4 regions of the Erwinia sp. CGal63 genome follow, and region 2 is predicted to be linked to each of the others. Evidence: predicted binding sites of a transcription regulator. Region 2 holds the regulator's gene; each other region holds the start of a gene.
What was found. The regulator PurR, encoded in region 2, represses purine synthesis genes. The targets are predictions, from matches to a motif close to CANGCAAACGTTTGCNTG.
Positions count from the first base shown of each region.

Region 1: a site for PurR is predicted at 1,613-1,630, ahead of pyrD (quinone-dependent dihydroorotate dehydrogenase). Genes of this name have one in related genera too.
Region 3: a site for PurR is predicted at 1,664-1,681, ahead of cvpA (colicin V production protein). Genes of this name have one in related genera too.
Region 4: a site for PurR is predicted at 1,672-1,689, ahead of glyA (serine hydroxymethyltransferase). Genes of this name have one in related genera too.

Region 1 covers NZ_JAKUMN010000001.1:1,688,735-1,692,347, reverse strand. Annotated here, with positions in the region: gene MKZ79_RS07745 (sulfonate ABC transporter substrate-binding protein) at 1-879, opposite strand, end outside; gene ssuE (NADPH-dependent FMN reductase) at 890-1,441, opposite strand; gene pyrD (quinone-dependent dihydroorotate dehydrogenase) at 1,818-2,828, shown strand; gene MKZ79_RS07730 (cell division protein ZapC) at 2,986-3,528, shown strand; gene MKZ79_RS07725 (YcbX family protein) at 3,525-3,613, opposite strand, start outside.
Region 2 covers NZ_JAKUMN010000001.1:1,304,852-1,308,464, reverse strand. Annotated here, with positions in the region: gene punC (purine nucleoside transporter PunC) at 1-320, opposite strand, end outside; gene punR (DNA-binding transcriptional activator PunR) at 434-1,342, shown strand; gene purR (HTH-type transcriptional repressor PurR) at 1,370-2,395, opposite strand; gene MKZ79_RS05910 (NlpC/P60 family protein) at 2,701-3,468, opposite strand.
Region 3 covers NZ_JAKUMN010000001.1:87,098-90,710, forward strand. Annotated here, with positions in the region: gene folC (bifunctional tetrahydrofolate synthase/dihydrofolate synthase) at 1-766, shown strand, start outside; gene dedD (cell division protein DedD) at 756-1,466, shown strand; gene cvpA (colicin V production protein) at 1,793-2,278, shown strand; gene purF (amidophosphoribosyltransferase) at 2,315-3,613, shown strand, end outside.
Region 4 covers NZ_JAKUMN010000007.1:103,956-107,568, forward strand. Annotated here, with positions in the region: gene glnB (nitrogen regulatory protein P-II) at 1-237, shown strand, start outside; gene hmpA (NO-inducible flavohemoprotein) at 286-1,470, opposite strand; gene glyA (serine hydroxymethyltransferase) at 1,803-3,056, shown strand; gene MKZ79_RS18525 (3-phenylpropionate MFS transporter) at 3,150-3,613, shown strand, end outside.

The sequences.
Region 1 (3,613 bases), 380 kb from region 2:
AAGATCGGCGGTGTGCTGCTGGGCGCGAGCTGTTTCAGCGCTGACCGGCCCGATAACGGTAGGCGGACGGTGATCGAGGTAGCTGGCGATAACCGGTTGCGGCAGACCGATAGTTTGCGAAAGTAGCTTGATACTGCGTTCGCGATCGCTACGGGTCAGTTCGTCAGCCTTGCTGAAGGTATCCAGCACGGCAGTGACAAAAGCGCCGTTAGCTTCGGCAAAGGGACGCGTCGCCAGATAGAAAGAGCCGGTGAGATTCAGGCCATCGCCATCGGCCAGCACCCGAACGCCGCCCTGCAGCAGCGCTGCGGAATAGTAGGGATCCCAGATAGCCCAGGCATCAACGTCGCCCTGCTGGAAAGCGGCGCGGGCATCTGCGGGCGTCAGATAAGCGGGCTGAATATCGCTGAATTTCAGACCGGCTTTGGTTAACGCGCGCAGCAGCAGATTGTGCGAGCTGGAGCCTTTCTGGAAAGCCACTTTATGCCCTTTTAAATCGGCGACGCTTTTAATCGGGCTGTTTTTCGCTACCAGAATCACTTCGGACTGCGGCTTCGGCGGTTCAGAACCGACATAAAGCAGGTCGGCACCGGCCGCCTGAGCGAAAATAGGCGGAATATCGCCGGTGCTGCCCAGGTCGATGCTGTTGACGTTCAGCGCCTCCAGCATTTGCGGGCCGGCCGGAAACTCAATCCACTTAATCTGCGTATGGGGAAAGCGCTTCTCCAGCAGCTGATGAGAGCGGGCCAGCGCCATGCTGACCGAACCTTTCTGATAGCCAATATGAAAAGTTGCTGGCGCCCTTTCTTCCGCAAAAGCGGTGCCGGACAGCAGCGCGCCGATAGCCAGCGCGGAGAAAAAACGTAAAAACAGGCTCATTTGCGTTTCCTCAAACCACGGCGGCCAGCAGCTGATGACGACGCGTCAGCGCATGCCAGAACGTGTCAAGCGACTCCGCGATTCGTTCGGCAAGCAGCGGCGACAGCTCCGGCTGGCGGTCGTAGTGACTAATCTGGCTGTCATCGGCGAAGACGCCATGCAGCACTTCCTGCGCCTTCAGCGCGTTAAGTACCGGCTTAAGCGCATAATCCACCGCCAGCATATGGGCGATAGTGCCGCCGGTAGCCAGCGGCAGCACGACCTTATGCTCCAGCGCACGTTCCGGCAGCAAATCGAGCAGCGTCTTCAGCGCGCCGGAAAAAGAGGCTTTATAAACAGGCGTGGCGACGATTAAACCGTCGGCATTTTCCAGATCCTCTTTTAACGCCAGCAGAGCGGGAGAATCGAAGCGGGCGTAAAGCAGATCTTCGGGATGAAAATTATGCAGGTTCCAGGGGATGACCTCTGCGCCTCGCTGTTCCAGCGCCTGCTGACAAAGGGTCAGTAAAGCGGTAGACCGTGATGGGTAGCGAGGACTGCCTGCAAGAGTAATAACGCGCATCATCTCTCCTTATAACCAAAAGTTATTGATTAAAATAATTCCTGAATTTATGGAACTATCCTGACAGAGAGCGACGAACGGCTTAAATGATTTATCCGGCATATTTAAGTTACTTTTTGGATAAGTAAGAGGCGCGCGCGCAGAAGGCGCCAAAAAAGAAGAGGATAAGCAGACGCAAACGTTTTACTTTCCCGGCAAAGGACTTTACCATTTTCCCCCGCGCCTGCAGCGTCGCTGCGCCAGTCGATGCCCGCTATTTCCCTTACCTCTCAATCCTCATAATAAAGGTGGAAGGGCGCCGACCGGGCAGTTTTCAGGGTTGCCGAGGCAACCGTTACTCTTATTGCGGCCCGGCTTTGCCGGCTACTCAGGAGCGATCATGTACAACCTGGTCCGTAATGCGCTTTTTCAGCTTGACGCTGAGCGCGCCCACGAACTGACCCTTCAGCAGCTGCACCGGATAACCGGCACGCCGCTGATTCATCTGGTGCGGCAGACTCTGCCTTTCAAACCCGTTAACTGCATGGGGCTGGTGTTTAAAAATCCGCTGGGTCTGGCGGCGGGACTGGATAAAAACGGCGAATGCATCGACGCTTTCGGCGCGATGGGCTTTGGCTTTATTGAAGTAGGCACCGTGACGCCGCGTCCACAGCCCGGCAACGATAAGCCACGCATGTTCCGCGTCCGCGAAGCGGAAGGCATCATCAACCGCATGGGCTTTAATAATCTGGGCGTGGACCAACTGGTCAATAACGTTAAGCGGGCGCGCTATGACGGCATACTCGGCATCAACATCGGTAAAAATAAAGACACGCCGGTTGAAGCGGGGAAAGAAGATTATTTAATCTGCATGGAAAAAATCTACCCTCTGGCGGGTTATATTGCGATCAATATCTCATCTCCGAATACGCCGGGCTTGCGCACGCTGCAATATGGTGAAGCATTAGACGATTTACTGAATGCGATTAAACAGAAGCAGCAGGAACTGGAAAAAACGCACCAGAAATATGTGCCGGTAGCGGTTAAAATAGCGCCGGATCTCTCCGAGGAAGAGCTGGTTCAAATTGCCGACAGCCTGGTACGTCACAATATTGACGGCGTTATCGCAACCAATACTACGCTGGATCGTTCGCTGGTTAGCGGCCTGAAGCACAGTGAAGAAGCGGGTGGATTAAGCGGTCGTCCCGTGCAGTTGAAGAGTACGGAAATTATTCGTCGTTTGTCGCAAGAGCTGCAGGGACGTCTGCCGATTATCGGCGTTGGCGGCATCGATTCGCTGGTAGCGGCCAGAGAAAAAATGGCTGCGGGCGCCTCTCTGGTGCAAATATATTCCGGCTTTATTTACAAAGGGCCGCCGCTGATTAAAGAAATTGTCAGCCATATCTGATTAAATGCGGGCTTAACGGCGCCAGGGGCTTTATTTTCGCCGCTGGCTCGTTTATATTTTCTCCTGTTTATCTGTTATTCAGACTATTTTGAGCGGGTACGAAACAGACAGCCCGAGCGATTAATAGCCGCCCTGACGATCATTACGGGATACTTCAATGAGGATTAAACCTGACGACAGCTGGCGCTGGTTTTTTGATGACGAACAGGAACGCATGATGTTGGATATGGCGGAAGGCACGCTGTTCTGCTCACGCTTTCCCCGTAAAATGCTGACGCCCGATGCTTTTCACGCCGCCCAATTCTCCGTTGACGACGCCGCGTTGTTTTCCACCTTCGCAGAAAAATGCCTGGAGTGCGATCTAACCGAGCCGCAGCGTAGCGAGCTGGCCCTGAACGCGCTGGTCGCTTTACGTTTTCTGAAGCCGCAGATGCCGAAAAGCTGGCACTTTTCCGCTCATCCGCGCCACTGCACGCCGCAGGATGGCGATCTGGTGGCGGTGCGCCTGTGCGAAACGGGCGAAGAGGCCACGCTGCTGGTGGTGGAAGCGGGTGACAACGCCGCGCTCTGCCTGCTGGCGCAGCCTGAACTGCAGCTGGGAGGAAAAACCATGCTGCTGGGCGACGCTATTAAGGTGATGCACGATCGTCTGCTGCCCGCTATCAGCAAACATATCTTTACCTTCGCCCGCGCCGTTTAGCGAGCCGTCAGCACCACGTCGCCTTCGGGAACGCAGCTGCAGCTTAGCAGCGTGCCGTCTTCGCGCAGCGCGCCTTTTTTCAGCG
Region 2 (3,613 bases):
ATCCCTACGGCCTGCACAAAACGCAGCACCAGCAGCATGGCGGTCGAGTCCGCCCACCACATCGCGCCGCAGCTGACGGCGAAGAGTCCCAGCCCCATCAACAGCACCGGCTTGCGGCCGATACGGTCGGAAAGCGGCCCCCAGAACAGCTGCGCGCTGGCGAAGCCCGCCAAAAACAGGCTCAGGCTGGCGCTAATGGCGCCTGCTTCGGTTTGGAGATCCTGCTGCATGGCGGTAAAGGCAGGCAGATACATATCGGTGGCCAGAAAACCGGCGACGCTGAGCAGCGCCAGGTAAAGCAAAAATCCTTTCGAAGGCATGTTAAATCGCTCTTATTGTCAGGTGAATCGCGGCCGGCAGTGTAAAAGAGTGGCGCGGCGCTTGTGAAACGGTAATATTTGCGTCCTGCGTTCAAAAATTTTGCAGGAAGATTATGTGGTCAGAACATTCGCTTGAAGTGATTGATGCGGTCGCCAGAACCGGCAGCTTCACCGCAGCAGCGGCGGAGCTGCACCGCGTTCCGTCCGCTGTCAGTTATACCGTACGACAGCTGGAGGAGTGGCTGGCGGTACCGCTGTTCGAGCGACGCCATCGGGATGTCGTCCTTACGGCCGCAGGCGAACATTTTATTCAGGAAGGGCGTCTTGTTATCAAAAAAATGCTTGCCACGCGACGGCAGTGTCAGCAGGTCGCCAACGGCTGGCGCGGACAGCTGAATATCGCCGTGGATCGCATCGTCAAAGCGTCGCGAACCCGCCAGCTGGTGGTGGATTTTTACCGCCACTTTCCCGATATGGAACTGCATCTGTCACCAGAAGTCTTTAACGGCGTTTGGGACGCGCTGGCCGATGGTCGGGTCGATGTGGCGATCGGCGCGACGCAGGCTATCCCGGTTGGCGGACGCTTCGCTTTTCGCAATATGGGGATGCTGAACTGGCGCTGCGTAGTCAAAGCGGGTCATCCGCTTGCGCAACGTCAGGAGAAAGTCAGCGAAGAGGCGATCCGCGCATGGCCTTCGCTGGTGCTGGAGGATACCTCGCGCGCGCTGCCCAAAAGAACGACCTGGACGCTGGACAACCAGCGACGGCTGGTGGCGCCAGACTGGGAAAGCGCCTTCGACTGCCTGCTGGCCGGACTGTGCGTTGGCATGGTGCCAGGTCATCTTGCGCAACCGCTACTGCAAAACGGCTCGCTGTGCGAACTGCAGCTGGATCCGCCTTTTCCGGACAGTCCCTGCTGCGTCAGCTGGTCGGAACAGCAGGCTTCGCCGGCGCTGCAGTGGCTACTGGAGTATCTGGGGGAAACGGAGACGCTGAACAGCGAATGGCTGCGGGAAGCTTAACAGGGCGGCCTGGCGCCGCCCGTAACGCTAGCGACGATAGTCGAGGAAAGGGCCATCCGCAACGGAACGGCGCTCAATCAGCGTAGGGTGCACTTCAATGGTCTGCGGCTCTTCGCGCTTGCTGGTGATGCGATCGAGCAGCATATTGAACGCCGTCGCGCCCAGGCGCTCTTTTGGCTGATGCACGGTAGTCAGCGCAGGCGTGAAGTAGCGCGAGTTGCGCACGTTATCATACCCGATCACCGAAATATCCTGCGGCACGCGCAGGCCCATTTCATCCGCTGCGCAAATCGCGCCCATCGCCATCACGTCGCCGCCGCAGAAAACCGCGGTAGGCCGCTGCTTTTGCGTCAGCAGCTGCTGCATGGCGCGATAGCCCGACTCCGGTTCGAAATCGCCCTGTACCAGCCATTCGTCGCGCAGAGTAATGCCCGCTTCCGCCAGCGCCTTCAGGAAACCGGCATGGCGGCCGCCGCCCGTATTGCGTTCCATGTGGCCGGGGATCACACCAATATCGCGGTGGCCGCGATCGATCAGATAGCGGCCCGCCAGATAGCCGCCTTCAAAAGCGTTATCCAGAATGGTATCGGTAAAGTCGCCGCGCGATTCGCCCCAGTCCATGACCACCATCGGAATATTGCGGTGTTCTTCCAGCATGGTGATCAGCTCGTCCGGGTATTCGGCACACATCACCAACAGGCCGTCGACGCGCTTCTGCGCCATCATCGACAGATAGGCTTTTTGCTTTTCCAGCTCGTTATGCGCGTTGCCCAGGATAAGCGTGTAGCCCTTAGCGAAGCAGCTATGCTCCACCGCCTCGATAATTTCAGCGAAGTAGGGCGCTTCGCTGGAGGTCGCCAGCAGGCCGATAGTTTTGGTGTTATTGACCTTCAGGCTGCGGGCCACGGCGCTGGGGGAATAGTGCAGCGCTTTAATCGCTGCCCAGACGGCTTCCCGCGTCTCTTCAGCGACAAAGCGGGTTTTATTAATGACGTGGGACACGGTCGTGGTGGACACGCCGGCGCGTTTGGCCACATCTTTGATGGTTGCCATGAAAAAAGACTCCTGCGCTGTTCAGTAAGTCACTGAAAAGCGGTTTGTTAAACGTTTGCCTGGAATTCCAGCGCTCCTGATATAAATTGCGCATATTTTGTTGCGGAATGGTTACATCAGAAGGGAGTAAACAGAATGCGAAACCGGCCTGGAAGGAGGCGATAGCGACAAACAGGCCCGTTGCGCAACAGATCGTGGATTCTAACAAGAGCAGGCGCAAAAAACGAGAATTTTAGGCCGGCCGGTGGAAATTTGCGGTGAAAAGGCCGGTTCGTCTGCGACGATACCGGCCGGAGTACAGCAGGCTAGCGGATTGTTTTCGGCGTCATGACCCGACGGGCGCCGACATAGTGCTGCTCCCAGTAATCCTCCGTCAGCGCGCTGACCTGAATATCCTTGCCGGTGCGCGGCGACTGGATAAATTTGCCGTTGCCCAGATAGACGCCAACGTGATCCGCCGCGCCGCGACCGTTAATGCGGAAGAAGACCAGATCGCCTTTCTCCAGCTCGTTGCGTTTAACAGAGGCCGCGTCTCTGAGATGGTACATCTCGTTGGCGGTACGAGGGATTTTAAATTTAACCAAATCCTTATAGGCGTACCAGACCAGGCCGCTGCAGTCGAAACCGGTTTTAGGCGAAGTGCCGCCCCACAGATAGGGCTTGCCCAGCTGATCCATCAGTTTATTCATCGCGGTTTCGCGGGCTTTTTGATAGCGCGCGCGGTGCGCTTTGCTGAGCCTGAGCGGCGAGGTGGCCGAGCCGCTGGTCAGGGCTTCCGCCTCCTCGTTGCGCAAGCGATGACGACCGTAGCGTTTCTTCGGCGGTAGCGCGGCGACGGCGTGCTGCTCTTTTTTGCGCAACTTATATTTTTTAACAACGGGCTGACGGGTTTCTTTTACTTTGCGGGCGGTGGTTTTAATCGGTCGGCGCTTGCGGCGATCGCTTTCGCGGGCAGGCGTAACGCTGTCTGCCTTATGATGATCCGCCTTAACGGCGGCGTGTGGCGATGCGTGCGCCATAGAGATAAACAGCTGGGCAAAAGCCAGCATCAGCAGCGTGATGAGTAAACGCATCTTTACCATTAACAGTTTGTGCTCCCGCCAGAGGCAAGAGCATGGCTTAATCAGGAGATCTGCGCCTGGGCAGTCGGTTAGGTCAATTCTAAACGAACTCTTTACTAAAAAGTAAGGCCTTTTTTGTTTCAATCCTCGCGAAGCG
Region 3 (3,613 bases), 1.2 Mb from region 2:
CAGCATCGCGCTCGATCACACCGACTGGCTTGGCCCGGATCGCGAGAGCATCGGCCGGGAAAAAGCGGGGGTGTTCCGTAGCGGCAAGCCCGCCGTGGTCGGCGAGCCCGATATGCCGCATACCATTGGCGAAGTGGCCGAGGCGTCAGGCGCGCGGCTGCTGAGGCGCGGCCATGACTGGTCTTACTGCGTCGGCGAAAACGACTGGAGCTTTACCGACGCGAAGGGGACGCTGAACGGTCTGCCTCTGCCGCAGGTGCCTTTACCCAACGCGGCTACCGCATTGGCCGCGCTGCGCGCTGCGCCGCTTAACGTGGCCGATGAAACGCTTTACGAGCTGGATAAGGCCGTTTTACCCGGTCGTTTCCAGACCGTTGCAGAGTCGCCGCGCATTATTCTGGACGTCGCGCATAACCCTCACGCGGCAGGTTATCTGGCCGGACGCCTGAGCGAGCTGCCGAAAAGCGGCAAGGTTCACGCGGTGGTCGGTATGCTGCATGACAAAGATATTGCCGGTACCCTGGCCTGCCTCGCGCCGCAGGTGGATTACTGGTACTGCGCGCCGCTGGCAGGGCCAAGAGGCGCGACGGCAGAACAGCTGCTGGCCCATCTGCCGGATGGCCAGGCTTGCTCCAGCGTCGCCGCGGCGTTTCACCAGGCGCGGCAACAGGCCGAAACGCAGGATATCGTGCTGGTGTGCGGCTCTTTCCACACCGTAGCGCAGGTAATGGAAACGATGGAAACGGAGAGTGGCAGTGGCAAGTAAGTTTCAGAATCGTTTAGTGGGAACGGTGATTATAGTGGCGCTGGGCGTGATTGTGCTGCCGGGCCTGCTGGACGGTAAGAAAAAGCATTACAAAGAGGAGTTCGCCGCCATTCCGCTGGTGCCCAGGCCTGGCGATCAGCAGGAGACGGAAATGGTGCCGCCGGTAACGCAGTCGCTACCGGCGCAGCCGCCGGAAGGCGCCGGCTCGGCGGTCGCGGGTGAAAACACCTCGCAGGCGGAAAGCGGCTCGACCGCGCCGCAGGCTGACAATCAGCCAACCGTGGTGTCGCCGCCGCCGGTAAGTCACGTAGAGACAAAGCCTGCGGAAAAACCCGTTGAGAAACCCAAACCGCAGCCGAAACCGGTAGAAAAGCCGAAGCAGGAACCGAAGCCGGTAGTGAAAACGGAACCTAAACCGGAAGCTAAGCCGGAAACCCGGCAGGAGAGCGCGCCGGCAGGGCAAGCCTGGGTCGTGCAGCTGGGCGCGTTGAAAAACGCAGCCAAGGTCAACGAGATTGTCGCCTCGCTGCGCCTTTCCGGCTATCGCGCCTATACGGTGCCGTCGACGCCGGTGCAGGGTGAAATCACCCGTATTTACGTCGGGCCGGACGCCTCGAAAGCGAAAATGCAGAGCGCGGTCGGCGAGCTGAAAGGCATTTCCGGTCTGAGCGGCGTGGTTAAGCCTTACAGCGCGCGTTAGGCGTTCGCTATCGTTGAAAAAGGCAGCGCCTTTCAGGCGCTGTCAGGCCGCCGCTTCAGCCGAAGCGGTGGCGTGTAAAATAAGTTAAAACAAACAGTTGCCGAGGCATTACGGCCAGCCTGTTTCACGCTTTTTCCCGCAGGCTCCGCGCCGTTTTTTTTCATGCCCGGTTTTCATCAGAACGGTTAAGGAAAAGGTACGCAAACGTTTTCTTTTTCTGTTAGAATTCGCCCCGAACTCAGGCTGCGTTCTGTGTTGCCCCGTGCCGCCGCGGTACGCGGCAGAAAAATGCAGCCTGATCAGAGGCACAGTCGCTGGAAGAGTTCATGGTCTGGATAGATTACGTCATTATTGCGGTTATTGGTTTTTCGGCTCTTGTCAGCCTGATCCGCGGGTTCGTTCGGGAAGCATTATCGCTCGTCACCTGGGGTTGCGCATTTTTTGTCGCCAGTCATTACTACTCCTTCCTTGCTGTCTGGTTCACAGGTTTTGAAGACGAACTGGTTCGAAATGGAATCGCCATCGCAGCCTTGTTTATCGCCACGCTAATTGTGGGCGCGATAGTCAACTATGTGATTGGTTCGCTGGTTGAAAAAACCGGCCTGTCGGGAACCGACAGGGTGTTGGGAGTCTGTTTCGGGGCATTACGCGGCGTACTGATTGTGTCGGCCATGCTGTTTTTCCTGGATACCTTCACCGGCTTTTCCAAAAGTCAGGACTGGCAACAGTCTCAGCTGATTCCCCAGTTTAGCTATATTATCAGGTGGTTTTTCGACTACCTGAAAAGCACGTCGAGTTTTTTACCCCGGTAATCGAGCCGGGGTTGCGGCTTATGAGGAAATGACCACATGTGCGGTATTGTCGGGATCGCCGGTTTTATGCCGGTCAACCAGTCGATTTATGATGCGTTAACGGTGCTGCAGCACCGTGGCCAGGATGCTGCGGGCATCGTGACTATCGATGCTTTAAACTGCTTCCGCCTGCGCAAGGCGAACGGCCTGGTGAGCGATGTGTTTGAAGCTCGCCACATGCAGCGCCTGCAGGGCAATATGGGCATCGGCCACGTACGTTACCCGACTGCTGGAAGCTCCAGCGCTTCCGAAGCGCAGCCTTTTTACGTCAACTCGCCTTACGGCATCACGCTGGCGCATAACGGCAACCTGACCAACGCCCACGAGCTGCGCAAGCAGCTGTTTGAAAGCGGCCGCCGTCACATCAACACCACTTCCGATTCGGAAATTCTGCTCAATATTTTTGCGGCAGAACTGGATCGCGTTCAGCACTACCCGCTGGAAGCCGAAAACATTTTTACGGCAGTGGCGTCGGTACATCAGCAGGTGCGCGGCGCCTACGCCTGCGTGGCGATGATTATCGGCCACGGCCTGGTCGCTTTCCGCGATCCTAACGGCATTCGTCCGTTAGTGATCGGCAAGCGCGCGCTACCGGATGGCCGCAATGAGTATATGGTGGCTTCTGAAAGCGTGGCGCTGGATACCCTGGGCTTTGAGTTCCTGCGCGACGTCGCGCCGGGCGAGGCGATCTACGTCACCGAAAAAGGGCAGCTTTTCACCCGCCAGTGCGCGGAGAACCCGAAATTCAATCCGTGCCTGTTCGAGTACGTCTATTTTGCCCGCCCGGACTCGTTCCTGGACAAAATTTCCGTCTACAGCGCGCGCGTGCGTATGGGCACAAGGCTCGGCGAAAAAATCGCCCGCGAATGGGAGGATCTGGATATCGACGTGGTTATTCCGATTCCGGAAACCTCCTGCGATATCGCGCTCGAAATGGCCCGTATTCTGGACAAGCCATACCGCCAGGGCTTTGTGAAAAACCGCTATGTGGGCCGTACCTTTATCATGCCGGGCCAGCATCAGCGCCGCAGCGCGGTACGTCGCAAGCTGAACGCCAACCGCGCCGAGTTCCGCGGCAAGAACGTGCTGCTGGTGGATGACTCCATCGTGCGCGGCACTACCTCGGAGCAGATTATTGAGATGGCGCGCGAAGCGGGCGCGAAAAAAGTCTATCTGGCCTCGGCCGCGCCGGAAATCCGTTTCCCGAACGTTTACGGTATCGATATGCCAAGCGCGACCGAACTGATTGCGCACGGTCGTGAAGTTGATGAGATCTGTAAGCTAATTAAAGCCGAT
Region 4 (3,613 bases), on a different contig from region 2:
GGGTTTGGCCGTCAGAAAGGGCATACCGAACTCTATCGTGGCGCGGAATATATGGTCGATTTTCTGCCAAAGGTAAAAATTGAGATCGTGGTCGCTGACGACATCGTCGATACCTGCGTGGAAACCATTATGCGCACCGCTCAGACCGGAAAAATCGGCGATGGCAAAATCTTTGTATTCGACGTCGCGCGCGTGGTGCGTATCCGCACCGGCGAAGAAGACGAAGAGGCGATCTGATTCACTGTTTGCCATAAAAGGCCGGTTTTCAACCGGCCTTTTCGCCTGTTACAGCACCTTGTGCGGGCCAAAGACTTCGTAGTGAATGCGTTCTGCTGCAATCCCCATTTTCACCAACTGCGCCGCTGCAAACTGCATAAAGCCAACCGGGCCGCAGAGACAGAACTGCATAGCCGGATCGCTGAGCTGCTCTGCGAGCGGCGCTAAATTCATCAGGCCCGTGCTGTTATAGCGACCGCTATCCTCAGGCTGCGGATCGCTATACCAGATCTGCTGCGAGAAATTCGGCAGCCTGCTGCCCGTTGCTGCGACCTCATCGGCAAAAGCGTGTGTTTTGCTGTTGTCGGCCGCGTGAAACCATTGTACCTGCGCAGGATGACGCTGCGTCGCCAGTACCGACAGCATCGCCAGCATGGGTGTCTGGCCAACGCCTGCCGAAATCAGCGTCACCGGCGTTTGCGGCGTCACATCCAGAAAGAAATCTCCGGCAGGCGCGGTCAGCAGCACTTCGTCACCCACTTTCGCCTGCTGATGCAGCCAGCCGGAAACCGTGCCGGTCGCTTCATGACGTACCGCGATGCGGTAATCTTTACCGTTGGGCGCGCGGGTAAGCGAATACTGGCGGATCTCCTGATTAGCCAGCCCTTTGTCCCGCAGCCAGACGCCCACATATTGTCCTGGCTGATAATCGGCCACCGGCTGGCCGTCGACCGGGCTGAACACAAAGCTTTTAATCACTTCGCTTTGCGGCGTAATTTCCGTAATGCGGAAGGCGCGCGGGGTACGCCAGCCGCCGGGTTTATGCTCCGAGGCTTCATAAATCTCCTCTTCACGCCGGATAAACACGTCAGCCAGCACGCCATAGGCTTTTCCCCACGCATCCAGCACTTCCTGACCGGGACTGAGCATTTCATCCAGCGTCGCCAGCAGATGTTCGCCTACTACCTGATAGTGTTCCGGCTGAACCGCAAAGCTGGTGTGCTTCTGCGCGATCTTTTCCACGGCGGGCAGGATAGCGGGCAGATTCTCGATATTGCTCGCGTAGGCGCAAATAGCGTTAAACAGCGCCTCACGCTGGTTGCCGTTGCGCTGGTTACTCATATTGAAAATATCTTTCAGCTCCGGATGGTGTGCAAACAGCCGGTCGTAAAAATGGGCGGTCAGGGCAGGGCCGGTTTGCAGCAAAGCGGGAATAGTGGCTTTGATCGTGCCGATAGTCTGCGCGTCTAACATGGTGTGCTCCTGGGATTCTTATAAGTTGCATTTTAAATGCATCTTATAGCGAAAAGCCTGAAGCTGTAAATAACCTTTAAGCAATTATGGGCATTAAAGGTTGCAGAAAACGCGCGGCGTTGAAAAATTCGCATTTGCATGATGAGGAAATATCCAGCAAGAAACCGCTGCGAAAAGTGTAATCAACCCTTGCCAGCCGTGAAGCCAATCGTTTGCGTAAAAACCGCGCTTTCCGGCTATCCCTGAACAGGCAAAACGGTTTACACTGTTGGCCTTCGCCCAAAAGGGCCGTTCAATGCCGAATAGATTGTTAGCTGAGTCAGGAGAAGCGGATGTTAAAGCGTGATATGAATATTGCCGATTATGATGCCGAATTGTGGCAGGCAATGGAGCAGGAGAAAGTGCGTCAGGAAGAGCACATCGAACTGATTGCTTCGGAAAACTACACCAGTCCGCGCGTAATGCAGGCGCAGGGTTCTCAGCTGACCAACAAATATGCGGAAGGCTATCCGGGCAAACGCTATTACGGCGGCTGCGAATATGTTGATATCGTCGAGCAGCTGGCGATCGATCGCGCCAAAGAGCTGTTTGGCGCCGACTACGCCAACGTGCAGCCGCACTCCGGTTCGCAGGCGAACTTCGCCGTCTATACCGCGCTGCTGCAGCCGGGCGACACCATTCTGGGCATGAATCTGGCGCACGGCGGCCACCTGACCCACGGTTCGCCGGTTAACCTGTCCGGCAAGCTTTACAACGTGGTGCCTTACGGCATCGACGAAACCGGCAAAATCGATTATGACGATCTGGCCGCACAGGCGCAGAAGCACCAGCCAAAAATGATCATCGGCGGCTTCTCCGCTTACTCCGGCGTCTGCGACTGGGCAAAAATGCGTGAAATCGCCGACAGCATCGGCGCTTACCTGTTTGTCGATATGGCGCACGTAGCAGGTCTGGTCGCCGCTGGCGTCTACCCGAACCCGGTGCCGCACGCGCATATCGTTACCTCTACTACCCATAAAACCCTGGCTGGCCCGCGCGGTGGTCTGATCCTCGCAAACGGCGGCGACGAAGAGTTTTACAAAAAGCTGAACTCTGCCGTTTTCCCTGGCGGCCAGGGCGGCCCGCTGATGCACGTGATCGCCGGTAAAGCGGTGGCGTTTAAAGAGGCGATGGAACCAGAGTTTAAAGTTTACCAGCAGCAGGTCGCCAAAAACGCCAAAGCTATGGTGGAGGTTCTGCTGGAGCGCGGTTACGACATCGTATCCGGCGGCACCCATAACCATCTGTTCCTGATCGATCTGGTGAGCAAAAACCTGACCGGTAAAGAAGCGGACGCGGCGCTGGGTCGTGCCAACATCACCGTGAACAAAAACAGCGTGCCGAACGATCCGAAAAGCCCGTTTGTGACTTCCGGTATCCGTATCGGTTCGCCAGCAGTGACCCGTCGCGGCTTTAAAGAGGCGGAAGTGCGCGAGCTGGCTGGCTGGATCGCTGACGTGCTGGATAATGTCAACGACGAAGCGACCATCGAACGCGTGAAGAAGCAGGTGCTGGAACTCTGCGCCCGCTTCCCGGTTTACGCGTAACAAATCGGCGGGATGATTATCCCGCGAGCTGGCATTACAACGAAACGGGGCGCTGCGCCCCGTTTTTTTTGCCTGAATTTTGCCGGAGGAAAAATGGCACTTCGTTCTGCCTGGTGGCTCGCGCTGGGTTATTTCACCTACTTTTTCGCCTATGGCGTTTGGCTGCCGTTCTGGGCGGTCTGGCTGAAAGGCGTCGGCCTGGATGCCGAAAAGATCGGCCTGCTGTTAGGTGTCGGCATGGTTTCCCGCTTTACCGGCAGTCTGCTTATCGCTTCCCGCGTTACCAATCCTTCCCGTCTGATTGTCGTGCTGCGCCTGCTGGCCGGTCTGTCGCTGCTGTGCGTGTTGGGCTTTTGGGTCGGCGCTTTCTGGGCCTGGCTGCTGCTGGTGATGATCGGGTTCAATCTCTTCTTTTCGCCGCTGGTGCCGCTCAGCGACGCGCTGGCTGCGACCTGGCAGCAGCAGATCGCTATGCCTTATGGGCCTGTGCGGCTATGGGGTTCGCTGGCTTTTGTGATCAGTTCGGCTTTGACCGGCGTGCTGGTTAACGCTTTCTC